Regions from separate parts of the Krasilnikovia sp. M28-CT-15 genome, predicted to be linked through region 2. Evidence: predicted binding sites of a transcription regulator. Region 2 holds the regulator's gene; each other region holds the start of a gene.
What was found. The regulator HrcA, encoded in region 2, represses chaperone genes, less so after heat shock. The targets are predictions, from matches to a motif close to GGTTNGCACNCTCNNNNNGAGNGTGCNAACC.
Positions count from the first base shown of each region.

Region 1: a site for HrcA is predicted at 5,474-5,504, ahead of groES (co-chaperone GroES). Genes of this name have one in related genera too.
Region 3: a site for HrcA is predicted at 6,671-6,701, ahead of groL (chaperonin GroEL). Genes of this name have one in related genera too.

Region 1 is NZ_BAAGAK010000001.1:1,228,444-1,238,107, forward strand. It holds gene ACMCNO_RS05940 (sugar ABC transporter permease) at 1-1,209, opposite strand, end outside; gene ACMCNO_RS05945 (ATP-binding cassette domain-containing protein) at 1,206-2,009, opposite strand; gene ACMCNO_RS05950 (sugar ABC transporter substrate-binding protein) at 2,146-3,249, opposite strand; gene ybaK (Cys-tRNA(Pro) deacylase) at 3,628-4,110, opposite strand; gene ACMCNO_RS05960 (THUMP-like domain-containing protein) at 4,227-5,402, opposite strand; gene groES (co-chaperone GroES) at 5,634-5,948, shown strand; gene groL (chaperonin GroEL) at 6,020-7,666, shown strand; gene ACMCNO_RS05975 (molybdopterin-dependent oxidoreductase) at 7,896-9,512, shown strand.
Region 2 is NZ_BAAGAK010000001.1:1,995,552-2,005,215, reverse strand. It holds gene ACMCNO_RS09560 (MmgE/PrpD family protein) at 1-47, shown strand, start outside; gene ACMCNO_RS09555 (2OG-Fe(II) oxygenase) at 53-637, shown strand; gene ACMCNO_RS09550 (2OG-Fe(II) oxygenase) at 664-1,167, shown strand; gene ACMCNO_RS09545 (class I SAM-dependent methyltransferase) at 1,180-1,905, shown strand; gene ACMCNO_RS09540 (hypothetical protein) at 2,115-2,675, shown strand; gene ACMCNO_RS09535 (16S rRNA (uracil(1498)-N(3))-methyltransferase) at 2,697-3,431, opposite strand; gene dnaJ (molecular chaperone DnaJ) at 3,585-4,724, opposite strand; gene hrcA (heat-inducible transcriptional repressor HrcA) at 4,785-5,807, opposite strand; gene ACMCNO_RS09520 (DUF4870 domain-containing protein) at 6,004-6,642, shown strand; gene hemW (radical SAM family heme chaperone HemW) at 6,687-7,907, opposite strand; gene ACMCNO_RS09510 (enoyl-CoA hydratase-related protein) at 7,945-8,724, shown strand; gene ACMCNO_RS09505 (hypothetical protein) at 8,777-9,628, shown strand.
Region 3 is NZ_BAAGAK010000001.1:7,081,299-7,090,962, forward strand. It holds partial or broken gene ACMCNO_RS32535 (PrsW family glutamic-type intramembrane protease) at 1-704, opposite strand, end outside; gene ACMCNO_RS32540 (FUSC family protein) at 785-1,963, opposite strand; gene ACMCNO_RS32545 (metal-dependent phosphohydrolase) at 2,001-2,642, shown strand; gene ACMCNO_RS32550 (DUF4031 domain-containing protein) at 2,639-2,899, opposite strand; gene ACMCNO_RS32555 (glycerol-3-phosphate dehydrogenase/oxidase) at 2,896-4,701, opposite strand; gene groL (chaperonin GroEL) at 4,858-6,480, opposite strand; gene ACMCNO_RS32565 (GNAT family N-acetyltransferase) at 7,014-7,541, shown strand; gene ACMCNO_RS32570 (hypothetical protein) at 7,541-8,035, shown strand; gene ACMCNO_RS32575 (GNAT family N-acetyltransferase) at 7,974-8,960, opposite strand; gene thrC (threonine synthase) at 9,250-9,664, opposite strand, start outside.

The sequences.
Region 1 (9,664 bases), 770 kb from region 2:
GGCGGCGAGCAGCACCAGGCCGGTGAAGATGAACTTGGTGCCGGGGCTGAAGTCCATCAGGCCCATGCCGTTGCCGATGACCGCGATGACCGCGCCACCGAGCACGGCATCGATGATCCGGCCCTTGCCGCCGAAGAGGCTGGTGCCGCCGATGACGGCCGCCGCGACCGAGTACAGCAGCACGTCGCTGCCGCCGGACTTCGGGTCGACCGAGCTGGCCCGGCTGGCGGCGATGATGCCGCCGACCGCCGCCATGAACGAGCCGATCATGAAGACCGAGATCCGGATCCGGTCGACCGGGATACCGGCCCGGCGCGCGGCCTCGGTGTTGCCGCCGACCGCGTACACGTGCCGGCCGTAGGTGGTGCGGCCCAGCACGAAGGTCCAGAAGATCGCCGCCACCGCCATGATCGGCACGACGATCGGCACACCCTTGAGGGAGTTGATGGCCGGGTTGATGGCCCGCTCCAGGGTGAGGAAGTAGGTCCCCACGAACACCAGGACGCCGAGGCCGACGACGCGGGCGAACACGATGCCAATCGGGTCGTGGACCAGCCCGCGGGACGCGCGACCGCGCACCTTGATCAGCTGGGCGGCCGCGTAGCCGCCCACCGAGACGACCGCGAGGATCCAGCTCATCGCGACCGACATGTTCTTGTTGGCCAGCGCCAGAACGAACGAGTCGTGGATCGAGATGTTCGTGCCACCGCCCAGCAGCAACAGCAGCACGCCCTGGAAGGCGAGGAAGGCGGCCAGCGTGACGACGAACGACGGGATGCCGACCTTCGCCACCAGGAAGCCCAGCACCGAGCCGATGATTACGCCGGTGATCAGTGCGGCCGGGATGGCGGTGTACCAGCTCCAGCCGTGGTTGGTGAGCAGCACGGCCATGACCGCGCCGCACACGCCGCTGGTGTAGCCCGCGGACAGGTCGATCTCGCCGAGCAGCAGGACGAAGACCAGGCCCATCGAGATGAAGACCACCGCGGCGCCCTGCGAGAAGAGGTTCCCGAAGTTCAGCGCGCTGAGGAACGTGTCCGGGCGGGCGAAGCCGAAGATCACGACGAGGACGACCAGGCCGAGGACGGCGGCCAGGCTGCCGATGTCGCCGCCGCGGACCCGCTGCCAGTAGCTCGTCACGTGGCTGCCGACGGTGGGCTGGACCACCCGGACGCCGCCCACCTCGGTCGTGGTGGTGCTTGTGCTCATCGGTCGTCTCCCGGCGTGATGTCGACGAAGTCGGAGGGCTTCTCGGGCGGCAGGCCGATGTTGCCGCTGCGCCCGGCGGTGATCAGTTCGACGACCTGGGAGTGGGTCACGTCGGTGGTCTTGACCTGGGCCGCCATCCGGCCGAGGTACAGCGCGGCGATCCGGTCGGCGACCGCGAAGACGTCGTTCATGTTGTGCGAGATGAGTACGACGCCGAGGCCGTTGTCGGCGAGCCGGCGGACCAGCTCGAGCACCTGGGCGGTCTGTGCGACACCGAGGGCGGCGGTCGGCTCGTCCAGGATGACGACCCGGCTGTTCCACAGCACCGCCTTGGCGATGGCGACGGTCTGCCGCTGGCCACCGGACAGGCTGGAGACGTGCTGGCGCAGGGACTTCACCGTACGGACGGAGAGGCTCTTGAGCGTCTCGCCGGCCATCTGCTCCATGGTGGGCTCGTCCAGGACGACGCCCCGCTTCTTCTCCCGCCCGAGGAACATGTTCTGGACGATGTCCAGATTGTCGCAGAGCGCGAGGTCCTGGTACACGACCTCGATGCCCAGCGCCGACGCGTCGCGGGGGCTGTGGATCGCTACTTCCTTGCCGTCGAAGAGCACCGATCCCGCATCGATCGAGTAGATGCCGCTGATGCATTTGACCATCGTCGACTTGCCGGCGCCGTTGTCGCCGACGAGTGCGGTGACCTCGCCGGGATAGACGTTCAAGGCGACGTCGTGCAGGACCTGTACGGGGCCGAAACTCTTGTCGACTCCGCGCAGCTCCAGAAGAGGTGTCGCGGCCACGGGTGGTTCTCCTTCGCTGGGTGACCGGGTGCGGGGCGGTGCGCCTGGCGGTGCGCTCCAGGGGGTGGGAGCGACGCCCGGCGCCGCCCACGCTGGTGGGCGTGAGCGGCGCCGTCGTCAGCTGCTGCGACTCAGGTCAGCTGATGCCGGCCTCGGTGCACAGCTTGGCGTACTCACCGGTGCAGAGCTGGTCCTTGGTCACGAAGCCGTCCGCGACAACGTCCTTGACGTTCGCCTTGGTGATGGACTTCGGGGTCAGCAGCACGGACTTGACCTCCTTCTTCGACTCCGGGTCGGTGACCGTGCCGGTGGCGGTGGTCGGCGCCTCGCCCTTGGCCAGCGAGATGGCGAGCGCGGCAGCCGCGTCGGCCTCCTGCTTGATGGCCTTGTAGACGGTCATGCACTGGTCGCCGACGAGGATGTTCTGCAGACCCTGGACGGTGGCGTCCTGGCCGGTGACCGGGACCTGGCCGTTCAGCTTGTTCTTCTTGAGCACCTGGATGGCCGCGTTGCCGAGGCCGTCGTTGGCGGCGAGCACACCCTTGATGTTCTTGTTCTGGGTGAGCATCTGCTCGAAGATCGTGCCGGCCTGCGCGTTGTCCCAGTCCGGAACGGACTGGTTCGGGCCCTTGGTGTACTCGCCCGAGGCGTACTTCGGGTCGAGCTGGGAGTTGTAGCCCTGCGCGAACAGCGTGGCGTTGTTGTCCGTCGGGGAACCGTTCAGCTCCGCGACCACCGGCTTGGTGTACTTCTTGGCGGTCAGGCAGTCGATCAGGCCCTTGCCCTGCAGCTCGCCGACCTTCACGTTGTCGAAGCTGACGTAGTAGTCCGCGCCGCCGTTGAGGGTCAGCCGGTCGTAGTCGACAGTGGCGATACCCGCGGCCTTGGCCTTGTCGAGCACGGCCTTACCGGTCCCGGAGTCCAGGTTGACGATCATCAGGACCTTGACGCCGCTGGAGATCATGCCCTCCGCGATCGTCTGGAACTGGCTCTTGTCACCCTGGGCGTTCTGGATGTCAGCCTGTACGCCGGCCGCGTCGAACGCCGCCTTGAGGTACTTGGGGTCGTCGGTGCCCCACCGCTGCGAGCTGGCGGTGTCCGGCAGGATGACGCCGACCTTGCCGACCGACGACGAGCCGCCGGTGGTGCCGCCGGACTTGTTGTCGTCTTTGCCGCAGGCGGCCATGCTGCCCGCGGCCACCAGGCCGACGGCAGCGAGGGCGAACAGTCCCTTACGCATTCCTGTGTTTCCTTTCGGGGTGATCCGAGGCTTCTCGGACTCTGTGGGTGTGCGCTGCCGGGAGTGTCGCTCCCCAGACGCCGTGGATCAGGAGCCGGTTTGTTGTGTCGGGCAACGTATTCCCGCTGTGCCGCATGGCACAAGATGTGGCGCGGCTCGATTTTGTTGTCCGCGATAACAATCCGGCAACGCGCCTGTGACAGACGGGCTTGCGCCATGTCTGGCGATTCGCTCCCGGCGTTGCCGATCGCTTGAGTTGCCCCACAAAGCGACGCTAGGTCACTCGCGGGTCCCAACTTGCCCGATCTCGGGTAAAAGATCGGGCTCGTGGGGTAACGGTGTCGTAACGGAACCTTTTGCTGGGTGGGTATGTCCAGATCAGGACCGGATTGCCGCGACTGTCGCGGCAGTCAGCCGGACCAGATCGGCGGGCTTGAGCGAAACTTGAAGCCCGCGGCGGCCCGCGGAGATAACCATCTGATCAAGGTCCAGCGCAGAGTCGTCGATTACTGTGGGTAAGCGCCGCCGCTGCCCCAGCGGGCTGATCCCGCCTCGTACGTACCCGCTGCTGCGCTCGGCCGCCGCCCGGTCCGCGAGCGTGGCGCGCTTGCCGCCGACCGCCGCGGCCAGGGCCTTGAGGTCCAGATCGCCGGTCACGGGTACGACCGCGACGGTCAGCTCGCCGTCGACGTCGGTGATGAGCGTCTTGAACAGCCGGTGCGGGTCGACCCCGAGGGCCGCCGCCACCAGGGCGCCGTAGTTCGGCGCGTCCGGCGAGACCTCGTACGGGTGCAGCTCGTACGCCACCTTCTCGGCGCTCAGCAGCGCCGTCGCGGGGGTGCCCGCGCTCTTCTTCGCCACGCGCGAAGGCTAGCGTCCCGCGGCGCCCGCGACGCCGCGCGCCACAGTGTCTCCCGCCGGTTGGTACCCGGCGTCCTCAGTGCGGGGTGGCGATGTCCTCAGTGTGGTGTCGGGGGTCACGGAGCCGCGCACAGCAAGGCCGTCGGCGCATCCGCGATCCGGGTCAGCACCAGCGACGCGGCGTTCGGACCGGACAGTCGCAGATCCTGGCGCAGCCGCTCCGGTTCCAGCGCCGAGCCGCGCTTGCGGATCTCCAGCCGCCCGACGCCCCGCTCCCGCAGCAGCGCCCGCAGCCGCTTCAGCGAGAACGGCAGCACGTCGGTCACCGCCAGCCGTCGCCCGAGCGGCGTGTCGACCGGGTCGTCGGTGTAGACGTACGCGATCTGAGGGTCGGCGAGGCGCCCGCCGATACCGGCGGCGAACTCCGCGACCAGATGGGCGCGGACCACCGCCGGGTCCGGGTCGTACAGGTACGCCCCGACCGGGCCCACCGCCGCGGCCGCGCTCCCGGAGCCGGTCAGCGTGACCGGCTCCGCGCCGCGCAGCACGGTGGCCCGGCGCGGCACCGTCGCCAGCGGGCCGCACCAGAACGCGGCCTCGACGAGGTCGCCGTCGACGCTGACCCACTCACCCTCGGCCCCTGGGGGCAGCAGGGCGTGGTCGATGCCCGGCGCCAGTTTCAGGACGGTACGCGGCACCCGGGCGGGCAGTCCCGCGACGAAGCCCCACGGCGGCGACCACGAGTCGGGGTTCATGGCCCGGCCCCGGCCGGTGCGCCGGGCCGGGTCGGCGAAGACCGCGTCCGCGCCCGCGAGGTCCACGGTCGTCGCGTCGGCGCACGCGACCGTGATCAGCCTGTCCAGCCCGGCGGCGGCGGCGTTCGCCGCGGCCAGCGCGGCGGTCAGCGGGTCGGCGTCCACCGCGTACACCTGGATGCCGGCGCGGGCCGCGGCCAGCGCGTCCGCGCCCAGCCCGCAGCCCAGATCGGTCAGGGTGGTGACCCCGGCGGCGCGCAGCCGGGCCGCCCGCCGGTCGGCGACCACCGCGCGGGTGGCCTGCTCCAGGCCCGCCCGGGTGAAGAACATCGCGGCGGCCGCCGCGCCGAACTTGGCGGCGGCGCGGCGGCGCAGTTCGGCCTGGGTGAGCGCGGCCGCGGCCAGCGGCGGCGGCACGCCGCGGGCGCGTAGCCGCGCGGCGGCGGCGAGGGGGTCGGCGCCGGAGACCTCGGCGGCGGCCACGAGGGCGGCCGACCCCTCGGCGGTGCGCAGTGCTGCCAGCAGTTCCAGGTTCACGGGGAGTCATTCTCGCGGGTGGGGCGTGTTGGCACTCTCCTTGACGGAGTGCCAGTCCCGGCATAATCTCCGATTAGCACTCTCACTACGAGGGTGCCAGCCGCGCGGACCCGCCGGGGCCGCACGGCGAGCGCCAGGCGGACCGGCACCCGCGACGACGGCCCCGCCCGGTGGCATGAGGCATCCGGCCGGCCAGCTGGTCGGCGACGACACCAAGTACCCCAGGAGGGTATGCCCGTGACTACCGCGACCAAGGTTGCGATCAAGCCGCTCGAGGACCGCATCGTGGTCCAGGCGAACGAGGCTGAGACGACCACGGCGTCGGGCATCGTGATCCCCGACACCGCCAAGGAGAAGCCGCAGGAGGGCACCGTCCTCGCTGTCGGCCCCGGCCGCATCGACGACAAGGGCAACCGGATCCCGGTTGACGTCAAGGTCGGCGAGACGGTCCTGTACTCGAAGTACGGCGGCACCGAGGTCAAGTACGCCGGCGAGGAGTACCTGGTGCTCTCCGCCCGCGACGTCCTCGCGGTCATCGAGAAGTGACCTACTGACAGTGCTGACCGCCTCGGTCCGGTGTACCGGACCGAGGCGGTGGTGCGTGAAGGGACCTATACATGGCGAAGATCCTCAGTTTCTCTGACGACGCCCGGCACCTGCTGGAGCACGGCGTCAACGCGCTCGCCGACACGGTCAAGGTCACCCTGGGCCCGCGGGGCCGCAACGTCGTCCTCGACAAGAAGTTCGGCGCGCCCACGATCACCAACGACGGCGTCACCATCGCCAAGGAGATCGACCTCACCGACCCGTACGAGAACCTCGGGGCCCAGCTGGTCAAGGAGGTGGCGACCAAGACCAACGACGTCGCCGGCGACGGGACCACCACGGCGACCGTGCTCGCCCAGGCGCTCGTCCGCGAGGGCCTGCGCAACGTGACCGCGGGTGCCAACCCGATCGCCCTCAAGCGGGGCATGGACGCGGCCGCCGAGGCGGTCTCCAAGGCCCTGCTCGACAAGGCGGTCGAGGTCGCGGACCACAAGGCCATCGCGAACGTGGCCACCATCTCCGCGCAGGACGCCGCGATCGGCGAGCTCATCGCCCAGGCGATGGACCGCGTCGGCCGCGACGGCGTGATCACGGTGGAGGAGGGCTCCGCCCTCAGCACCGAGCTCGAGGTCACCGAGGGCCTGCAGTTCGACAAGGGCTTCATCTCGCCGAACTTCGTGACCGACGCCGAGTCGCAGGAAGCCGTGCTGGAGGATGCGTACCTCCTCATCAGCACGCAGAAGATCGCCAGCATCGAGGAGCTGCTGCCGCTGCTGGAGAAGGTCGTCCAGTCCGGTAAGCCGCTGCTCATCATCGCCGAGGACGTCGAGGGTCAGGCACTGTCCACCCTGGTCGTCAACGCGCTGCGCAAGACCGTCAAGGTCGTGGCCGTCAAGGCCCCCGGCTTCGGCGACCGGCGCAAGGCGATGCTGCAGGACCTGGCGATCGCCACCGGTGGCGAGCTGGTCGCCCCCGAGCTGGGCTACAAGCTGGACCAGGTCACCCTGGAGATGCTGGGCACCGCCCGGCGCGTGGTGGTCGACAAGGAGAACACCACGATCGTCGACGGCGGCGGCCAGAAGTCCGAGGTGGAGGACCGCGTCGCGCAGATCCGCAAGGAGATCGAGGCGTCGGACTCCGACTGGGACAAGGAGAAGCTGTCGGAGCGGCTGGCCAAGCTCTCCGGTGGCGTGGCGGTCATCAAGGTCGGTGCCGCCACCGAGGTCGAGATGAAGGAGCGCAAGCACCGCATCGAGGACGCCATCGCGGCGACCAAGGCGGCGGTCGAGGAAGGCACCGTCCCCGGTGGCGGCGCCGCGCTCGCGCAGATCACCTCGGTGCTCGACGGCAGCCTCGGCCTCTCCGGCGAGGAGGCCAGCGGCGTGGCGATCGTCCGCAAGGCGCTCGTCGAGCCGCTGCGCTGGATCGCGCAGAACGCGGGCCACGACGGCTACGTGGTGGTCGGCAAGGTCGCTGACCTCGACTGGGGTCACGGCCTGGACGCCGCCACCGACAAGTACGTCGACCTGGCCGCGACCGGCATCATCGACCCGGTCAAGGTGACCCGCAACGCGGTCTCCAACGCCGTCTCGATCGCCGGGCTGCTGCTCACCACGGAGAGCCTCGTGGTGGAGAAGCCGAAGGACCCGGAGCCCGCCGCGGCGGGCGGGCACGGCCACGGCCACGGTCACGGCCACCAGCACGGCCCGGGCTTCTGACCCGGAATCAGCTCCACGGAAAGGCGCGCCGGTCACCCGGCGCGCCTTTTCCATACCCGCCCACCTCGCCGTGCCCGGCTCGGTGTGGCACTGCCTTCGCGCGGTTTCGCCAACCTGGTTGGTCCGGCTGGACGTTGATGATTTCTGGTTAGCGCCGCACCGGAAATCATCAAGATCGAGCGCCTGGCGCCGGTGCGAGGGTGGGCGGTGGCGGGGGCAGGATAGGGGGGTGAAGCTCTCCGTCCGGGCCGGGCTGGCCGGTGTCGCGTCGGCCGCGGTCGCGCTCGGTGTCGCCGAGGTCATCGCGGTGGCGACCGGACCGCTGTCCGCGCCGCTGCTGGCCGTCGGGGGCGTCGTCGTCGACACCGTGCCGGGCCCGGTCAAGAACGCCGGCGTCGCGATCTTCGGCGTGCACGACAAAACCGCCCTGATCACGGGTACGGCCCTGCTGCTGGGCGCCTACGCCTACGGGGTCGGGGTGCTGGCACTGCGGTCGTGGCGGTGGGCGCTGGCCGGGATCGCCCTGTTCGGTGCGGTCGGCGTGGCCGCCGCGGTGACCCGACACGACGCCGGACCCCTGGCGGCCCTGCCCGCCCTGGTCGCCGCGGCAGCAGCGGCACTGACGCTGCGCATTCTGCTGACCTGGGCGGTCGACCCGGCACCGCCGGACGCATCGGATGCCGCGACCACCGACGCGACGGTCGGCCGCCCAGCGGGCACTGCTCGGGCAGGCGACGCTCCGGCGGGCGGCGGAGCGGATGGCGCGGGCCCCGCAACGCGCCCATGGGTCGGCAGGCGGCGATTCCTGCAGGGCCTCGGGATCGCGGCGGGGGTCGCCGCGGTCAGTGGCGTCGCCGGGCGGCTGCTGACCGGCCGCCGCGCGGTCAACGCGGCCCGCAACGCTGTGTTGCTGCCCGCCCCGGTGTCGCCCGCCCGCCCGGTGCCCGCCGCCGCGCAGGTCCGCGGCGTGACGCCGTACGTCTCGACGAACGAGGACTTCTACCGGATCGACACCGCGCTGTACCCGCCGCAGGTCGACCCGGCGACGTGGCGGTTGCGGGTGCACGGGATGGTCCGTAACCCGATCACGCTGACCTGGGACGACCTGCTGCGCCGCCCGATGATCGAGCGGTACGTGACGCTGGCCTGCGTCTCCAACGAGGTGGGCGGCGACCTGATCGGCAACGCCCGCTGGCTCGGTGTTCCGGTCAAGACCCTGCTCGACGAGGCCGACCCGCAGCCGGACGCCGACCAGGTGGTGCAGCGTTCCGTGGACGGTTGGACCTGTGGCAGTCCCACCTCCGTGCTGCGCGACGGCCGCGACGCCCTGCTCGCGATCGGTATGAACGGCCGCCCGCTGCCGGTCGAGCACGGCTTCCCGGTGCGGCTGGTGGTCCCCGGCCTGTACGGCTACGTCTCCGCCTGCAAGTGGGTGGTGGAGCTGGAGCTGACCCGGTTCGCGGACTTCGACGCGTACTGGGTGCCGCGCGGGTGGGCGCAGCAGGCTCCGATCAAGACGCAGTCGCGCATCGACACTCCCCGTGACGGCGCGAAGCGCCCGGCCGGGGAGATGGTGGTCGCTGGTGTCGCGTGGGCCCAGCACCGCGGCATAGCCAAGGTCGAAGTGCAGATCGACGGCGGGGCGTGGCAGGCCGCCACGCTGGCCGACACGGTGTCGGCGGACACCTGGCGACAGTGGTTTCTGCCGTGGACGGCCGCCCCCGGCCGGCACACCATCCGGGTACGCGCGACCGACACGACCGGCGCCACGCAGCCGAGCACTCCCGCCCCGCCGGAGCCGGACGGCGCCACCGGCTGGCACAGCGTGACGCTCAGCGTCCAGTAACCCGAAAGACGCACTTTGCGTCCGACTTGGGCCCCGAATTCGCTCGTACGGTGGCTTGCATGTCCACCGGTGCTCTTGAAGAGCCGCTCAACACTTCGGCGTGGCCCCTCTCCGGGGACCACGCCGGGAACTGTGCCGACATGCCGCGCATC
Region 2 (9,664 bases):
ACGGCCCGGACTGGTGGGAAATCCTGAGCGGAGGAGCAGGACGATGAAGTGCGTGTCGATGTTCGACCAGCCGTTCCCGCACGGTCTGGTGCAGGATGTGTTCAGCCCCGAGGTGGCGAAGTCGCTGGCCGAGTGGATCCGCGCGACGCGAACCTGGCAGGAGTGCGACCGCGCGGCACCGCCCCGGCGGGCGTTCTACTGGAATGCGGACGGCGCGCCCGACGCCATCGCCGGCACGCTGACGCCGGGCCTCATGCTATCGCTGCGGGAGCGCGTCGAGGGCCTGTTCCGCGCCCGGTTCAAACGGGAGTTCTCGGTCTCGGCGAACCGGTACCCGGCGGGTCACGGCATCAAGATTCACAACGACTACTTCCCCGACCCCGACGCCCACCCTTTCTTCTTCACCCATCGCCTGATCGCGTACCTGTCTCCCGGCGTGGACGCCGGCTCGGGCGGCCTGTTGGGCATCTTCGCGGGCGAAGCTCCCGAGGACCGGGTGCGGACGATCGTTCCGAGCTTCAACTCGGGATCGGTGATGGCGATGGGGCCGGCGTCGTTTCATGCGGTCAGCAACGTGCGCGCCGGGGTGCGCTACAGCATCGGCTTTTCCTTCACGAATGCGACCGGCACTTACTGACCGACCCCTGTAGGAGGGCGAGCGCGATGCGATGGACCGTGATTGACGACGCCGTCCCGGCGGCGACGTGTGGCGCGCTGGTGGACTTCTACCGGCGCAACATCGAGACGTACGGGTGGAAGAACAAGGTCGGCTTCTGGAGCTTCCGGCTGATCAACTCCCACGACCTGCCGGACGGTTCCGACTCGAAAGTTACGTTGAACGCGATAGGACGCCTGGTGGTCGACTCCATCGCCCGGGAGTGGGGCGAGGACGCGTCGATTCAGGCCAGCCAGGTCGTGAGCTGGCCGGAGGGGACCCGGCAGGACGCGCACCTCGATCGATTCTTCCCGAATACCAGGTTCGCCGCGATCCTGTACCTCAACGACGACTATGCCGGTGGCCAGACGTTCCTCGAAATCCCGCAACGGATCGAGCGGGTGGATCCGGCGACCGGTCGACTCCTGATCTTCGAGGGCGCCGGCATCCTGCACGGCGTCGAAGAGATCGTCAACGGTGAGCGATACACGAACGCGCTCTGGCTCGGATAGAGGGGACCGCAGGTGAATTATCAGAAGGACGCCGCAGCCATCTACGACGACCTGCACATCGCCGGTCAGGACAAGGACTACGCCGCGGAGACGCGCGAGGTGGTCGAGGACCTGCACCGCCGGAATCCCGCGGCAACAAGCGTCTTGGACGTCGGCTGCGGCACCGGCGAGCATCTGCGGCACCTGCGCGACAGCTTCGGCGACGTCGAGGGCGCGGAGCTGTCCCCGGCGATGCGGGACGTCGCGCAAGGCAAGCTGCCGGACGTCACGATCCATGCGGCGGACATGCGGACGCTCGGGCTCGGCCGCACGTTCGACGCGGTCGTGTGTCTGTTCTCCGTGATCGGGTACGTGTGCTCCGTGGACGAGCTCGAGCGGTCGGTCGCCGCCATGGCCGGCCACCTCAACCCTGGCGGCGTCCTGCTGATCGAGCCGTGGTTGACGCCCGAACAATGGACTGTCGACCGCCTCCGCCCGACAGTCGTGGAGTCGCCCGGCCGCACCGTCGTACGCCTCACCCATTCGGCGGCCCACGACGGCTTCTCGCACATGACGATGCATTACCTGGTCGGCGACGTCGGCGCCGGCGTTCGGCACTTCTCCGACGAGCACGTGCTCAAGCTGTTCACCCCGCAGGAGTACGTCGCCGCCCTCGGACGGGCGGGCCTGGTGGACGTCGTGTTCCGGCCGCGCACGTACGACGCCCCCGGCCGCCTGCTCGGCACTGCCCCGAAATGACCAGCCGGTTGCGGCAGAGACCAGGGGCTGCGCCGCCGGTGGGTTCGGCTCGCGTGTGCTTGGCTGCGAGCGGGACGCCGCCCTCCCCTCGGTCGTCGAGGTGGTCGATGCCACGGCGGAACGATCGAGTTCGTCGTGCACACCGCGCTGGCCACGGCCCGCCGGGTGTAGCCGCCACCGCGAACCCCGGCCCGCCCTACGCTGGACGGGTGCTGTTCCGCGAGGACGCGCTCGAGCGCATCCGTACGGGCCGGGTGTCGGTGGTGTTCCGGCGCTGGCGTACCGCCCGGGTGCGCGCCGGCACCCGGCTGCGCACGATGATCGGCCTGATCGAGGTGCGCGCGGTCACCCGCGTGCCCGACGTGCCGCCGCAGGACACCGCGCCGGCCGGGTACTCCGACGTGACCGCGTTGCGCGCCGACATCCCGGGCGATCCCGCGAACCCGCTGTACCGCATCGAGGTGGCGTATGCCGGAGCGGATCCGCGGATCGCGTTGCGCGCGGACGTGTCGGGGCTGGCCGCGGTCGCGGCGGCGCTGGAGCGGATGGACCGCGGCGCCCGCCGCGGCCCGTGGACCCGCACCGTGCTGGAGCTGGTCGCGGCGCGCCCGGCGACCCGCGCCGCGGACCTGTTCGCCGACGCAGGCTATCCGGACCTGGCGTCGTTCAAGCGCGACGTGCGGCGCCTCAAGGAGCTGGGGCTGACCGAGAGCCTGGAGGTCGGCTACCGGCTGTCTCCACGCGGCCAGGCGCTGCTGGACGGCGACTGAGCAGCCACCGGGACCCGCGGCTCACCAGCGGCCCAGGCGGGTGGCGAGCACGGCCAGCGCGGCCACCCCGGCAGTCGAGGTACGCAGCACGGAGTCGCCCAGCCGCACCGGCACCGCGCCCGCGGCCACGAACCGGCCCAGCTCCGTATCGGCGATGCCGCCCTCGGGCCCCACGACCAGCACGATGTCGCCGGAGTCGGGAAGTTTCGCCGCGCTGAGCCGGTCGGTCGCCTCCTCGTGCAGCACGAACGCGGCCGTCGCTGTGGAGATCCGCGCCGCGACCTGCGGGGTGGAGCAGTCCGGCTGGCCGCCGACCGCGGGCAGCCAGGCGCGGCGGGCCTGCTTGGCGGCCTCCCGGGCGGTGGAAACCCACTTCTCCCGGGCGCGGACACCCCGCTCGCCGCGCCACTGGGCGATGGCCCGGGAGGCGGCCCACGGAACGATCTCGTCCACACCGACCTCGGTCATCGCCTGCACGGCCAGCTCACCCCGGTCCCCTTTGGCGATCCCCTGCACCACCACCAGGCACGGGTCCGGCGCGGGGGTCACGGTCCGCACGCCGAGTGCGACATCGATGCTGCCGCGCCCGACGCGCAACACCGAGGCGGCCACCGCGCCGCCCCGCCCGTCAGCCAGGATCAGCGCCTGACCGGCCCGCAACCGCTGCACGTCGGCAGCATGGTGCCCCTCGGGACCGGCAAGCGTGAAGGTCTGCCCCGCGGGCAGCTCATCGACGAGAAACAGCGGCGCGGACATGCCCGCACGGTACCGGTTGTGATCGCACGGACCTGGCAGGGTGCGGGTGCCCGGTCATGAGCCGTCAGGCGAAATGGGCGCCCGCGCCCGGTCTCCGCGGGAGCGACGGCCCCAGGCCCCGACGGGCCTGGGACAAAAATCATCGAAAGAAGATCAATGTCCGTTGAAGGCGTCGCGCATCCGCGAGAAGAAGCCGCCCTGCTTGCTCAGCTCGGCCACGTCCTCCCCGCGGGTCTTGGCGAACTCCCGCAGCAGGCGCTCCTGCTCAGCGGTGATCTTGGTGGGGGTCTTGACGTCGAGGTGGACGAAGAGGTCGCCGCGCCCCTGGCCGCGCAGGTGCGGCACCCCCTTGCCGCGGATGCGCAGCGTGGAGGCGGGCTGGGTGCCGGGCTTGACCTCGATCGCCTCCTCGCTGTCGAGGGTCTTGATGGTCAGCCGGGTGCCGAGCGCGGCCGCGGTCATCGGCAGCGTGACGCGACAGTGCAGGTCGTCACCCTTGCGGGAGTAGACGTCGTGCGGGCGTTCGTGGATCTCGACGTACAGGTCGCCGGCGGTGCCGCCGCCCGGCCCGACCTCGCCCTGCTGGGCGAGGCGGATCCGCATGCCGTCCTCGACCCCGGCCGGGATCTTGACGGTCAGGGAGCGGCGGGTACGGATGCGGCCGTCGCCCGCGCAGGTCGGGCAGGGGTGCGGGATGACCGTGCCGTGGCCCTGGCAGACCTGGCAGGGCCGGGACGAGACCACCTGGCCCAGGAACGTGCGCTGCACGGACTGCACCTCGCCGCGCCCGCCGCAGGTCTCGCACGTGGCCAGGTGGGTGCCGGGTGCGGTGCCCGCGCCGGTGCACTGGGTGCACAGCACCGCGGTGTCGACCGTGATCGGCGCCTCCACCCCGAACGCGGTCTCCACCAGGTCGAGTTCGAGGCGCAGGATCGCGTCGGCGCCCGGACGGGTACGCGGGCGCGGGCCACGGGCGCCGCCACCGGCCGCCGTGCCGAAGAAGGCGTCCATGATGTCCTGGAAGCCGACGAACGGCCCCGCGCCGCCGGGCCCGGCCGGTCCGCCGCCGCCCCCGGGGGCCAGCGGGTCGCCGCCGAGGTCGACGATCTGCCGCTTCTGGTCGTCGGAGAGGACCTCGTACGCCGCGTTGATGTCCTTGAACTTCTCGTGCGCCTCCGGATCGGGGTTCACGTCCGGGTGGAACTGGCGAGCGAGCTTGCGGTACGCGCGCTTGATCTCGTCGTCGGTGGCATCCCGGTTGATCCCGAGAATTCCGTAGTAGTCCTTGGCCACTGGGTTTCGAGTCCTCATGTCTGCCTACGCCCGGTGCGGGCACTCGTCGTCGCGAATCCGTCAGTTCTGTGCCAGCAGGTCGCCCATGTAGCGTGCCACGGCACGCACGGTAGCGATGGTGCCGGGGTAGTCCATGCGGGTGGGGCCGAGCACGCCCAGCCCACCGACGATGGTGGCACCCGGGCCGTAGCCCGTGCTGACCACCGACGTCGACCGCAGATTGTCGATCTTGTTTTCGTCGCCGATGCGGACCCGGGTGGTGCTCGGCTCCACCTCGCCGATCAGCTTGAGGAGGATGACCTCCTCCTCCAGGGCTTCCAGGACGGGGCGCAGGGTGCCCTGGAAATCCAGCACGCTGGCGCGCGCCAGGTTGGCCGTGCCGGCCAGGGCCACACGCTCCTCGCCGCGCTCCACCAGCGTCTCCAGCAGCACCGTGGCCAGGCACGCCATCGTGGTCCGGCGTTCCGGTGCGGTCTCGTCGACCAGGCCCTGGACCAGCGGCGGAGTGTCCGCGAGCTTCTGCCCGGCCAGTTTCTCGTTGCACCGGCGGCGCAGCTCCGTGACGTCGTCGGGGCCCACCGGGGCGGGCAGCTCGACCAGGCGCTGCTCGACCCGGCCGGTGTCCGTGATCATCACGAGCAGCAGCCGGGTGGTGGAGATCGGCACCAGTTCCAGATGGCGTACCGCGGACCGGGACAGGCTCGGGTACTGCACCACCGCGACGTGCCGGGTGAGCTGGGCCAGCAGCCGCACCGTACGGTGCACCACGTCGTCGAGGTCGACCGCGCCGACCAGGAACCGCTCGATCGCCCGGCGCTCGGCCGGGCTCAGCGGCTTAACCCGGGACAGCCGGTCGACGAACAGCCGGTAGCCGAGGTCGGTCGGCACCCGCCCCGCGCTGGTGTGCGGCTGGCGGATGTAGCCCTCCTCCTCCAGCACGGCCATGTCGTTGCGCACGGTCGCCGGGGAGACACCGAGCTGATGCCGCTCGACCAGGGCTTTGCTGCCCACGGGTTCCTGAGTGGCGACGTAGTCCTCGACGATGGCGCGCAGCACCTCGAGCTTGCGGTCATCGAGACTCATCGGACCCCTCCCCCCGGTCTGGTCGACAGCACCTGACTGGCACTCGGCTTGAGCGAGTGCCAGTCTACGTCGCCGCGGCCGATGGCGCGATGATCGCGCGCCACCCGGCCGGGGTCCCTTAGCCGACTGTCTATTCTTCGACGCCGTCCGCATGTTGACCTCGACCGTGTTGAGCTGCGGCCCTACCCTCTCTGGCATGACTGAACCGCCGCGCCCGCCCGGTGAGGGGAACCCTTCGGACCCCACCGCGCCGTTCAACCCATACACGGGCAACGAGCCGACCTCCGGGTCGGCTCCGCCGCCTCCGCCGGGGGCACCCCAGCCGCCCACGTACGGCACCCCGCCGCCCAGCTCCGGTGCCGGTGGTTACCCGCCGCCCAGCTCCGGCGCGGGCGGTTACGCTCCGCCGCCGTCCGGTGGCTACGGGCCTCCGCCCGGCGGCGGCTACCCGACCGGGGGCACCCCGCCGCAGTACGGCTACAACTCCGGCGGCACCGACGAGGACAAGACCTGGATCCTGGTCGCCCACTTCGGCGGCGCGGCGGGCGCGTTCTTCGGTGGTGGCGCGGCGGGCTGGATCGGCCCGCTGGTGGCGCTGCTGGCTCGCGGCAACCAGTCCCCGATCGTGCGCCAGCACGCGGTGGCGGCGCTCAACTTCCAGCTGCTGTGGACGATCATCGCGGTGGTCGGCTACGCGCTGACCTGCATCCTGATCGGTTTCCTCCCGCTGATCGCCGCGGTGATCATGGGTACGGTCTTCGGCATCATCGCCGGCGTCAAGGCCAACAACAACGAGCCGTACCAGTACCCGATGGCCGTCTCGATGATCAAGTAGCACCGCCGGTCGTGGCGCCGGGTCGCCCCCGGCGCCCGACCCCGCTACGGCAGCAGGTCGCGCACGACCGCGTCGGCCAGCAGCCGCCCGCGCAGGGTCAGCACCACCCGCCCGGCCGCGTACGCCGCCGGGTCCAGGAGTCCGTCGTCGTGCGCCCGCCGGGCACCGGCCAGCCCGGGTGCGTCCAGCGCGGCCAGCGGCAGCCCGTCGGCCAGGCGTACCCGCAGCATGACGTCCTCGGTGTGCCGGTCGGCGTCGGTGAGCAGCTCCCGGGCCTGCCCGGGCGAGACGCCCCCGGCCAGCCGGGCCGCATACGTTGTCGGATGCTTGACGTTCCACCAGCGCACCCCGCCGACGTGGCTGTGCGCCCCGGGCCCCAGGCCCCACCAGTCCCCGCCGGTCCAGTACAGCAGGTTGTGCCGGCACCGGGCGGCGGGCGTGGCCGCCCAGTTGCTCACCTCGTACCAGGACAGACCGGCCGCGCCGAGCGCGGCGTCCGCGGCCAGGTAGCGGTCCGCGGCCACGTCGTCATCCGGGTACGGCAGCTCGCCCCGGCGCATCCGCGCGGCCATCCGGGTGCCGTCCTCCACGATCAGGGCGTACGCGCTGACGTGGTCGACCCCGGCGCCGGTCGCGGCGGCCAGCGACGCGGCGAAGTCGTCCGCGGTCTCCCCCGGAGTGCCGTAGATCAGGTCGAGGTTCACGTGGTCGAACCCGGCCTCCCGGGCCTCGGTCGCGGCCTGCGGCGCACGGCCGGCGGTGTGCCGTCGCTCCAGCACCTGGAGAACCCCGGGCGCGACCGACTGCATGCCCAGCGAGATCCGGGTGTACCCGGCCTTGCGCAGCCGCTGCAGCGAGCGCGGGGTGACCGACTCCGGGTTGGCCTCGGTGGTGACCTCCGCGTCGGCGGCCAGACCCCAGGCGGCGTCGATGCCCTCCAGGATGCGGGCCAGGTCGTCCGGGTCGAGCAGGGTCGGGGTGCCGCCGCCGACGAAGACCGTGTCCACCCGCGGTGGCGGGTTGTCCAGCACCCGGGCGGCCAGGGCCAGCTCGGCCAGCACCGCGTCGGCGTAGCCCTCCCGGCTCGCCCCACCGCCCAGCTCACTGGCCGTGTACGTGTTGAAGTCGCAGTACCCGCACCGGCTGGCACAGAACGGCACGTGCACGTAGACGCCGAAGCCCCGGGCACCCACCTCGGTCAGGGCGGCGGCGGGCAGCGAGCCGTCATCGGGGACGGGCTCGCCGTCGGGCAGGGGACCGGGCATCTCTCAAGTGTGCACGGCCGCCGATAAGGTCGGGCGCATGGATCTGGTCCGTACCGCCACCGCCGCCGGGATCACCACCGTGACTCTGGACAGCCCGGCCAACCGCAATGCCCTGTCCAGCCACCTGATGGAAGAGCTGCTCGACGCGCTTACCGAAGCCCAGAACGATCCCGCCGTGCGGGCCGTGGTGCTCTCGCACACCGGCCCCGTCTTCTGCTCGGGCGCCGACCTGAAGGAGACCGCGCGGGCGAAGGAGGGCGCCCAGGTGCCCGCCGAGCTGCTGGCCGGTGTGCTGACCGAGCTGTGGGAGTTCCCCAAGCCGGTGGTGGCCCGGTTGGCCGGACCGGCCCGCGCGGGCGGGCTCGGCCTGGTCGCGGCCGCCGACATCGCCGTCTGCACGCGCGCGGCGACGTTCGCGTTCTCCGAGGTACGCCTCGGCGTGATCCCGGCTGTGATCAGCGCCACGGTGCTGCCGCGCCTGTCCTCCCGGGCGGCGGCCGAGCTGTACCTCACCGGCGACGTGTTCGACGGGGTGCGGGCGGCCGAGATCGGCCTGGTCACCCGGGCGGTCGAGGACGAGGCGCTGGACAAGACGGTCGCCGCGTACTGCGACTCGCTGGTGCGGGGCGGGCCGCTCGCCCTGGCGGGCGCGAAGCAACTGCTGCGCCGGGCGCCCTCCGGCTCGATCCGGGAGGAACTGGCCGAGCTGTCCGAGCAGTCGGCGGGCTACTTCCGCTCGGACGAGGGCGTCGAGGGGGTGGCGGCCTTCCGGGAGAAGCGCCCGGCCACCTGGATACCCAGCGCGGCGAACGGCTGATCGGAGAGTGACGCGCACCCGTTGACTACGCTGGGGTGCCAGCGAAGAGGGGGTGCGCGTGCGAAGACGGCCGATCGTCCTGATCGCGGTGCTCGTCCTCGTGGCCGCGGTGGCCGTGGTCACCGCGGTCAATTCCATGGGTGGCAAGCTGCCCCACCTCGGCCCGGATTGCATCGTCGAGGCCGACGGCCAGGTGGCGCTGGACGCGGTGCAGATGGCCAACGCCGCCACGATCACCGCGGTCGGCGTGCGCCACAAGATGCCCGAGCGGGCCGTGGTCGTCGCGCTGGCCACCGCGTTCCAGGAGTCGAAACTGGAGAACCGCGGCGACGGCGACCGCGACTCCGTCGGGCTGTTCCAGCAGCGGCCGAGCCAGGGCTGGGGCACGCCCGAGAACATCCAGGACCCGCGGTACGCCGCGGACAAGTTCTACTCCGCCCTGAAGAAGGTCAAGGGGTGGGAGAAGATGCGGGTCACCGACGCCGCGCAGAAGGTACAGCGCTCGGCGTTCCCGAACGCGTACGAGAAGTGGGCGGACGAGTCCGCGGTGCTGGCCCGGGCGCTGACGGGACGCGCCACCGGCGCGGTGGCCTGCACCATGGCCGGTGAGCCCGCGCTGCGCGGGGCCGCGGCGGCCGACGCGCTCACCCAGGCGCTGCGCCAGGACTGGGGCACGAAGGTCCCGGCGCGGGCCCGGCAGGCGAACGGTCTCACCCTGGCCGTGACGGATGCCGACACCGGCTGGCGGTATGCCCACTGGCTGGTCGCCCACGCCCGGACCACCGGCCTCGAACGGGTACGTTTTGCTGACCTTGAGTGGCGAGCCGAGGCGGGGAAATGGCAGCCGGTAACCGCGTCGGAGGCGGCGGGCGGGCGGGCCGTGATGGCCGAAGTGTTCCACTGACCAGGAAATCAACGGATGTGAGTGGATAATCCCGGC
Region 3 (9,664 bases), 5.1 Mb from region 2:
CCGGACCACTCGCGGCGCCGCTTCCAGAGCAGCAGGACCGGGCCGAGGGCCTTCATCGTCTCCTCGATGAACGGCGCCACCAGCACCGCGACCAGCGCGTCCGGCAGCTTCGCCTGCTCGAACAGCCAGGCCACGCTCGTGTTGACCAGCAGCGCCACGGCGGTCGCCACGGCCGCGCCCCAGGCGAAGCAGAAGACGAGGTAGCGGGTCGGCTCCGGTTCGTACCGGTCCAGCCACAGGAAGCAGCCCACGAGGACGGGCACCGGCAAAATCGCGGCCACCAGGCCGATGACCAGCCCCGCGATGCCGAAGTTGTAGCCCAGGAAGACCAGCATGGCGATGGCGCACACCGCGATCAGGCCGATCACCGCGCCGAGCGGCAGCCACCGCCGCCATCCGCGCCGGTGCGGCAGATCCGGCGGCACCCCGTCCGGCCCGGACCAGGTCGCACCGGGGACGAGCACCGCGGTGCCCGGCGCCGCCGAGACCGGGCCCGGCACCGCACCCAGGATCGGCTGCGCCCCGACCGTGGGAACGGCGCCGAGACTCGGCACCGCACCCACGCTGGGGGGCGTGCCCACGCTCGGCGGCGCCCCCGGGTCGGGGGCGTTGTCCGCGTCCGCCGGCGACCAGCCGACGGGGGTCTGGCCGGCCGGAGGGTGGGCAGGCTGGTCGGGCGACCCGCCCGGTGCAACGTCGGCCATGCCGTCAGCCTAGCCATCCGGAAGTACCCGGGCCGCCCCAGCCAGCTTGACCGGGGCGCGGGCCGCTACCGGCGCACCCGTCATGGCCGCCGGTCACGCCCCTTTCCGCGCCCGCCACGCGCGCGCCCGTGCCACCCCGCCGCGCGGCGCACCAGCCGCGGCGCCTCCCCGTACTCGATGCCGGTGGCGCGGAGCAGGTCCGTGACCGTGGTGCGGATCTGCGCCACGACGACCCCGCCGGAGAATCCGATCTCCTCCGTGTACGCCTTGCCCGACTCGGCCGCGGCCCGCAGCGCCCGCTCCCGGGTGGCCACCGGCTCCTCCCCCTTGGCCCAGTCCTGCTCCAGCAGTTCCACGGCCTCGGCCAGCATCCCGATCGATGCGGGCAGCACGGCCGGCACGGGCTCGTCGTCGTCCAGCGCGGTGAGCACCCGGCGGATCAGCACCCGCACGTTGCGCAGCGCGTACGTCACCTGGTCGGCCCCGTCCACGTACTGGGCGAGGGTGCCGCGGTTGCGCCACCGGGCGGGGGCGAAGGCCACGTTCTCGCGGGCCGCCTTGGCGGCGGCCGCGTACCCCGCGAAGGTGGCCTCGGCCGCGCGCAGCTCGTCCAGGGCGGCGAGGACCCGGGCCTCGTCGCGGTCCGCCAGCGCCTCCGCGACCGTGCGGAGACCGCCCGCCAGCGCCTCGAGCGCGGGCTCGGCGGCATGCCGGACGATGGTCAGCGGGTTCAGTGGCAGCAGCACGGTCATCACGGTCAGGCCGACCGCCCCGCCGACCAGCGCGTCGATGAACCGCGTCCAGGGCACGCCGGTCGTGGAGGTCAGCGTCGCGACCAGCACGGCCGAGGACGCCGACTGCACGACCAGGGGCGGTCCCCCGCCGAGCGCCGTGGCGACCACGATGGCCAGCGTGACCACGAGGCCGATCTGCCAGGGTCCGGTGCCGATGAGCAGAATGATCGCGTCGCCGACGCCGATGCCGATCGCGACGCCGAGCACCAGCTCGGCGGTGCGCCGCACCCGTTGCCCGACCGAGGAGGCGAGCGTGATGACCGCGGCGATAGGGGCGAAGAACGCGTTGGCGCGGCCGATGACGTCGTGCGCGAGATACCACGCGAGTCCGGCCGCGACGCCCGCCTGAGCGGCCAGGAAGAAGCCCCTGCGGACTCGCGCCCAGCTGCCCTGTACGCCGGACCGGGACCGGCCGCCCACCTGCGCGAGCGCGGTCGCGAGCCCGCGCTGGCCCTCGTCGGTCACGCCCCGACCCTACGGGCCGACGTGCCAGGATGTGGCCGTGACCGATCTAGTGCACCGGTGGCGGGCGGCGGCCCGGGGCGTGGGAGCGAGCGCGCCGGAGGCGGATCTGGACTCGGCGGGCGGGTACCTGCTGGACCGCTGGTCCGAGCCGCAGCGGCAGTACCACGACGTGACGCACCTGTGCGCCGTACTCGAGGTGATCGACCGGTATGCGGACCTGGCGCCCGCCCCCGACCGGGTGCGGGTCGCGGCGTGGCTGCACGACGCGGTCTACGACCCGCGGGCGCTGGGCGATGCGAACGAGCGCGACAGCGCGGAGTTCGCCGCGGGCCTGCTCACCACGCTGGGTGCCCCGGCCGAGGTCGCCGCCGAGGTGTCCCGGCTGGTCGGGCTGACGGCCGGGCACGCGACCGGCGCCGACGACCCGGACGGCGAGCTGCTGTGCGACGCCGACCTGTCCATCCTGGCGGCCGACGACGACCGGTACGCGGCGTACACGGCGGCGATCCGCCGCGAGTACGCGCACGTGCCGGACGACGCGTTCCGGGCCGGACGCGCCCGGGTCCTCACCGCCCTGCTGGAACTGCCGCAGATCTACCGCCTCGCGCCGCTGCACGCCGCGTGGGAGTCGCGGGCCCGCGCCAACCTGGAGCGCGAACTGGCCACGCTGGCCGGTTAGACCGTGTGCTTGGGGCGGCGCAGACCCGCCGCGCGCAGCCGGGCGGCCAGCTCGCGCGGCGCGACCAGGGTGGCCCCCAGCCACAGCGCGACCGGGAAGCGGGCCGCCGGGATGTCGTAGTGGTCACGGTCGAATCCGCGCCGGGGCGCCCCGAGCATCTCCGCGAACGCGTGCAGCTCCGCGTAGGAGACGTCGCTGACCAGGTGGGACCAGAGTCGCCCCCGGCCCGGCCAGCGTGGCTCGTCGACGAGGATCAAAGGTCCACTTCGAGCAGGTCGGAGAGGCCGCCACGGTCCGCGGCGATGCCCCGGACGTCGGGCACGCCGATGCGGGCGGCGTCCGCGGCGAGGTCGTCCGGCATGGTCTGCGACTGCCGTTCGGCCTGCACCCGCGCCAGGTAGTGCTCGACCTCGCGGGTGCGCACGGCCGGGCTCCAGCCGAGCGCCTCCCCCATGATGTCGGCGGCGTGCGCGGCCGATTCGGTGCCGCGGTGCGCGGTCTCGATGGAGATCCGGGTACGCCGGGTCAGCACGTCGTCCAGGTGCAGCGCCCCCTCGGCCAGGGCCGCGTACGCGATCTCGGCGGCCAGGTATTCCGGGGCGCCGCGCAGCGGGCCCGCCAGGGCGGGCTCGGCGGCCATCATCGCCAGCAGGTGCGTCGTGAGGGTGCCGTACCGCTCCAGCAGGTGTTCCACCACGCCCGCGGTGACGCCGTGGCGGCGGGCGAGGTCCTGCCGGTCGCGCCAGGCCGCGGCGTACCCGTCGGCGCCGAGCAGCGGGAGCTGGTCCGTGCGCGAGGGCCGGACCGACCCACCGAGGCGGCGCGCCGCACGGTCGATGACATCGGCGGCCATCACCCGGTACGTGGTGTACTTGCCGCCCGCCACGAGCAGCAGGCCGAGCATGGGCTCCACCACGGCGTGCTCGCGGGACAGTTTGGAGGTGGAGTCCGCCTCGCCGGACAGCAGCGGGCGCAGACCGGCGTACACGCCCTCGATGTCGTCCGTGGTCAGTGGCCGGTCCAGCACGGTGTTGACCTGGTCGAGCAGGTAGCGGATGTCGCGGGCGGAGGCGGCCGGGTGGGCCCGGTCCAGCTCCCAGTCGGTGTCCGTGGTGCCGATGATCCAGTGCCCGCCCCACGGGATGACGAACAGCACCGAGGTCGCGGTGCGCAGGATCAGCCCGGCCTCGCCGGTGATCGCCGAGCGGGGCACCACCAGGTGCACCCCCTTGGACGCGCGCACCCGCATCCCGGGGCGTACCCCCACGTCGCTGAGCATCTGGGACATGTCGTCGCTCCACACCCCGGTGGCGGCGACCACCGTACGGGCGCGGACCTCGAAGTCGGGGGCGTCCGGCGCCTCCAGGTCCCGGACCCGCACCCCGACGACCTCGCGGGCCTGCCGGACGAAGCCGGTGACCCGGGCGCTGGTGACCACGGCCGCGCCCAGGCTGGCCGCGGTGCGGGCCAGGTTGACCACGAGGCGGGCGTCGTCGACCTGCCCGTCGTAGTACCGGATCGCGCCGGTCACCGCGTCCGCGCGCAGGCTGGGGAACAGCCCCCGGGCACCGTCGCGGGTCAGGTGCCGGTGCAGCGGCATCCCCCGCCCGGTGCCGAACACCCCGGCGAACGCGTCGTACGCGGCCACCCCGGCCCCGTAGTACGCCCGGTTCCAGGCCCGGGCGGGCGGGTTGGCGGACAGCAGCGGCACCAGGATCGGGACGGGCCGCACCAGGTGCGGGGCGAGACGGCTGGTGAGCAGGCCACGCTCGGTGAGCGCCTCGTGGACCAGGTGCAGCTCCAGCTGCTCGAGGTAGCGCAGGCCGCCGTGGATCAGCTTGCTGGACCGGCTGGAGGTGCCGGCGGCCAGGTCGCGGGCCTCGACCAGGGCGACGCTCAGGCCGCGGGAGGCGGCGTCCAGGGCGGCGCCGGCGCCGGTGACGCCGCCGCCGATGACCAGCACGTCGAACTGCTCGTCGCGCAGCCGGCGCAGGTCAGCGATGCGGCGGATCGGCGACAGGCGGCCGGCCGAGTTCCGGGAGACGGAGGGATCACGCACCCGTATGAGGTTAGCGCCCCCGGGTGTCACACCGGCGGGGGAAACGTGGCCTGTAGGCAGCGCGTGCGGGTGAGACCGGTGCCCGTCCTCGCTGCGGACGCGAAAAAGCGGGCCGCCGGAGCGGCCCGCTTTGACGTGGTGCGTGTGGGGGTGGACTCAGAAGTCCATGTCCCCGCCGCCCGGAGCACCGGCCGGGGCCGGGGCCTTCTCGGGCTTGTCCGCCACGACCGCCTCGGTCGTGAGGAACAGGGCGGCGATCGACGCGGCGTTCTGCAGCGCCGAGCGGGTGACCTTGGCCGGGTCGATGATGCCCGCGGCCAGCAGGTCCACGTACTCGCCGTTGGCGGCGTTGAGGCCGTGACCGGCTTCCAGGTTGCGCACCTTCTCCACCACGACGCCGCCCTCGAGGCCGGCGTTGACGGCGATCTGGCGCAGCGGGGCGTCGAGCGCGACCTTGACGATGTTCGCGCCGGTGGCCTCGTCGCCGGCCAGGTCCAGCTTGTCGAACGCGGTCTTGCCGGCCTGCACGAGCGCCACGCCACCGCCGGGCACGATGCCCTCCTCGACGGCCGCCTTCGCGTTGCGCACGGCGTCCTCGATGCGGTGCTTGCGCTCCTTCAGCTCGACCTCGGTGGCCGCGCCGACCTTGATGACCGCGACGCCGCCGGCCAGCTTGGCCAGGCGCTCCTGCAGCTTCTCGCGGTCGTAGTCGGAGTCCGACTTCTCGATCTCGGCGCGGATCTGGTTGACCCGGCCCTGGATCTGCTCGGCGTTGCCGGCACCGTCGACGATGGTGGTCTCGTCCTTGGTGATGACGACCTTGCGGGCCTGGCCCACCAGGCTCAGGTCGGCGGCGTCGAGCTTGAGGCCGACCTCCTCGCTGATGACCGTGCCGCCGGTGAGGATCGCGATGTCCTCGAGCATGGCCTTGCGGCGGTCGCCGAAGCCCGGGGCCTTGACGGCGACGGACTTGAACGTGCCGCGCACCTTGTTGACGACCAGGGTGGCCAGGGCCTCGCCCTCGACGTCCTCGGCGATGATGACCAGCGGCTTGCCCGACTGCATGACCTTCTCGAGGACGGGCAGCAGGTCCTTGACCGCGGAGATCTTGCTGTTGGCGATGAGGATGTACGGGTCGTCGAAGACGGCCTCCATCCGCTCGGCGTCGGTCATGAAGTACGCCGAGATGTAGCCCTTGTCGAAGCGCATACCCTCGGTGAGCTCCAGCTCCAGGCCGAAGGTGTTGCTCTCCTCGACGGTGATGACGCCTTCCTTGCCGACCTTGTCCATGGCCTCGGCGATGATCTCGCCGACCGTGGAGTCACCGGCGGAGATGGAGGCGGTGGAGGCGATCTGCTCCTTGGTCTCCACGTCCTTGGCGATCTGCGACAGCGCCTCGGAGACGCTCGCGACGGCGGCCTCGATGCCCCGCTTCAGGGCCATCGGGTTCGCGCCGGCCGCGACGTTGCGCAGGCCCTCGCGGACCAGCGCCTGGGCGAGGACGGTCGCCGTCGTCGTGCCGTCGCCGGCCACGTCGTCGGTCTTCTTGGCGACCTCCTTGACCAGCTCGGCGCCGATCTTCTCGTAGGGGTCCTCGAGCTCGATCTCCTTGGCGATCGACACACCATCGTTGGTGATGGTGGGCGCGCCCCACTTCTTCTCGAGCACGACGTTGCGGCCCTTGGGGCCGAGCGTCACCTTGACGGCGTCGGCGAGCTGGTTCATGCCCCGCTCGAGGCCGCGACGAGCTTCCTCGTCGAATGCGATGATCTTGGCCATACGGCGTTGTCCTCCTGGACACTCGCGGCGCCGGGCCTGTTCGGCCCCGCTTCCCGCACGTTGAGGATCTCTTCGGACGTCGCCACCTGGCGATGCGACGTCCGCAGGACGGGCCGGATAGCCCGCGACGACCGGCCTCGTGCCGCGGCGCCGATGGCGACGCCGTGACCGTGACCCCACCGTCCCGACCTGTTGGCACTCGCGTGGCGCGAGTGCCAATGACCTGTTTAGCACTCTGAGGTGGCGAGTGCAAGGACGCTCAGCCGCCCCGCACCCCCCTTGCGGGGAGGCGTTGATCACGCACGGTGAACAGGCGCGGGATGGCCACCCGACCGGCAGGCCAGCGAATCATCTCGCCGTTCGGCCCGGTGCGCCGACCGAACGGCGGAATCCCGGACGGGGGATTCGCCGGGCCCGCCCGCACCGCCGCGGACCGGCCCCGAATCACCCATCGTGATCAACCCAGGGTCCGGGCGCGGTCGGAATCCGGCATCCGGGTTGCCTCCCTGACCCATGACCGGTAGGCAGACAGCATGACCGGCACAATCGCCCGGCCCCGTACCCACACCGTCCACCGGGTCACCGCCGCCGACGCCGCCCGCAGCCGGGCGCTGCGGCTGGAGATGCTGGCCGACAGCCCGCTGGCGTTCCTGGAGACCGTGGCGCAGGCGGCCGCCCGCCCGCACGCGGACTACCGGCGGCGGATCGTCGAGGCGGCCAGCGGGGACGAGCTGGCCCAGTTCGTGGCGGATCCGGGCGGTGGTCCGCTGATCGGCCACGCGGGCGGGACGATGCTGCCGGACGAGCCGGGCGCGACCGTGGTGTTCGCCGTCTACATCACACCCGCGCATCGCGGGACGGGGGTGCTGGACGAGCTGGTCGAGGCGGTGGCGGACTGGTCGCGCGCCGCCGGGCGCCTCGAGCTGATGCTGGAGGTCGTGGTCGGCAACGACCGGGCGGTCCGGGCGTACGAACGGCTGGGCTTCGCCGACACGGGCATCCGGGTGCCGCACCCGGTCATCCCGGCCCTGACCGAGCTGCAGATGCGCCGCCGCGCCTGATGCCCCGCCCCTGGCACGTCGCGCGCACGGTGTTGACCGCGGTCAACGGCACGACCGCGGCGGGGCTGCTGGTGGCCCTGGCGAGCCGCGCGCGGTTGCGACGCGGGCGCGACGGGGTGCTCATCGCCGAGGGCTACCGGTACCGGATGCCGCCGGCCACCTGCTGCACGGTGGGTTCCGTGATCATCACCCGGCGCACCGCGACGTGGCTGTTGGACGATGCGCGGGCGGAACTGTTCGCCCACGAGAGCCGCCACGCCAGCCAGTACGCCGTGCTCGGCCCGCTGTTCTGGCCCGCGTACTGGCTGTCCTGCGGCTGGTCCTACGCCCTGACCGGCTCGTACGGCGCCCGCAACCCGTTCGAGCGGCATGCCGGCCTGGCCGCGGGCGGCTACCGGGAGCTGCCGCTGCGCCCCTGGGCGGCCCGCCTGTTCACAGCGCCTGCTGCCACTGGATCTCCGTGTCGGCCGGCCGGAAGCCCATCAGCCGATTGATGGCGAGCATGCGCTCGTTCGCCGACGCGTTGATGGTGTCGACAGCGGTCAGCCCCGGCCGCGCGGCGCGGATGTGGCGCAGGTTCTCCAGCTTCACGATCAGGCCGAGCCGGTGCCCGCGATGCGCGGGGTGGACGATGGTGATCTGCTGCCAGGCGTGCTCGGGAGCCGCGTCGGTCCCGGTCAATGTGCTCCACGCGACCAGCCGCCCGGTGGCGGTGTGCACCGCGCCGGTGTGGAACGCGGTCATGCCCCGGGCGCGGCGGGCCTCCTCGTTGCCGCGCACCCGGGCCCCGTCGACCCGCTCGGCTTCCATCACCAGATCCCCGACCGGGGCGTCGGACAGCAGCCGGCCGTCCAGGTAGGCCAGATCCTCGAGGAATTCGTCCGGCGGCACCCCGATCCACTGCACGAGCCGGTATCCGTCCGCGTGCCGCCACGCCTCGGCCCGCAACGCGTCCAGCCGCTCGCGGTCGGCGCCCCCGACGTCGAAGCGGCTGCGGGTCTCCCGCAGGGCCGCCTCCGCGCCCATCGCGGCCGCGAACGAGGCGCCGTCCGGGCGGGCACCGGCCGTGGTCCCGATGAGACGTTTGCGCCCGGCCACCCGGGCCCGCTCGACGGCGTGGGCATGCAGCGCCCGGCCGAATCCCTGGCGCCGATGTGACGGCGCGACGACCAGCAGAATAGACACATTGTCCAGATTGTCGTACTGCGGCAGGTTGAGGCCCAGGAAGCCGACCGCCGTACCGTCGCCGTCGACAGCGAGGTAGCGCTCCTGCTCCGTGCCCGGGAAGGGATGGCGCACCGCCACCGCGAACACCGACTTCGCCACGGGTGGAAGATCCGGAACATCCCATTCGGCCGCGGCCCGCAGCACGGCGTGCGCCTGGTCGATCGTGGCGTCCGTCAAAGGCTCGATGCGCATCCCGACAGGGTGAACGCACACCCCGTCCGGCGCGAACGAATATTGCCGGGCAGGATTCACGCAGAAAATTTGGTCGGGAGGACGCGCGCACAGCGCCTCCGGCACTGGGTCGTTGGGTCCCTCGGAGATTGTCGCCAAGCTCGAAGGTGGGACCTCGTACGGCGTCGCGTCCTCCCGCGTAGAGCATCCTGCCGAGCCTGGGATCGGTTCCGCAAGCCCTCCCCGGAAGGAAATACCCGCCGCCGGTCGGATACCCGACTATGCGCTGGTCAGCGCGGTAGGCCCCGGATCAGCCCAGCAGGCCCGCGTCACGGGCCGCGCGCAGCGACGGCTTGATCCGGTGCGTGGGCCCCACCCGGTCGGCGACCGCGTCCAGCGTCTTGAGGCCCTCGCCGGTGTTGAACACGACCGTCTCGGCCTCCGGGTCCAGCCGCCCGCTGGCCACCAGCTTCTGCAGCACCGCGACCGTGACCCCGCCCGCGGTCTCCGCGAAGACCCCGGTCGTACGGGCCAGCAGCTGGATCCCGGCGCGGATCTCGTCGTCGTCGGCGTAGTCCATCCAGCCGCCGGTACGCGTCACCGTCTCGATCGCGTACGCCCCCGCGGCCGGATCACCGATGTTGAGCGACTTGGCGATGCCGGTCGGCTTCACCGGCACGACGGTGTCCGACCCGTTGTGCAGGGCCGTGGCGATCGGGTTGCAG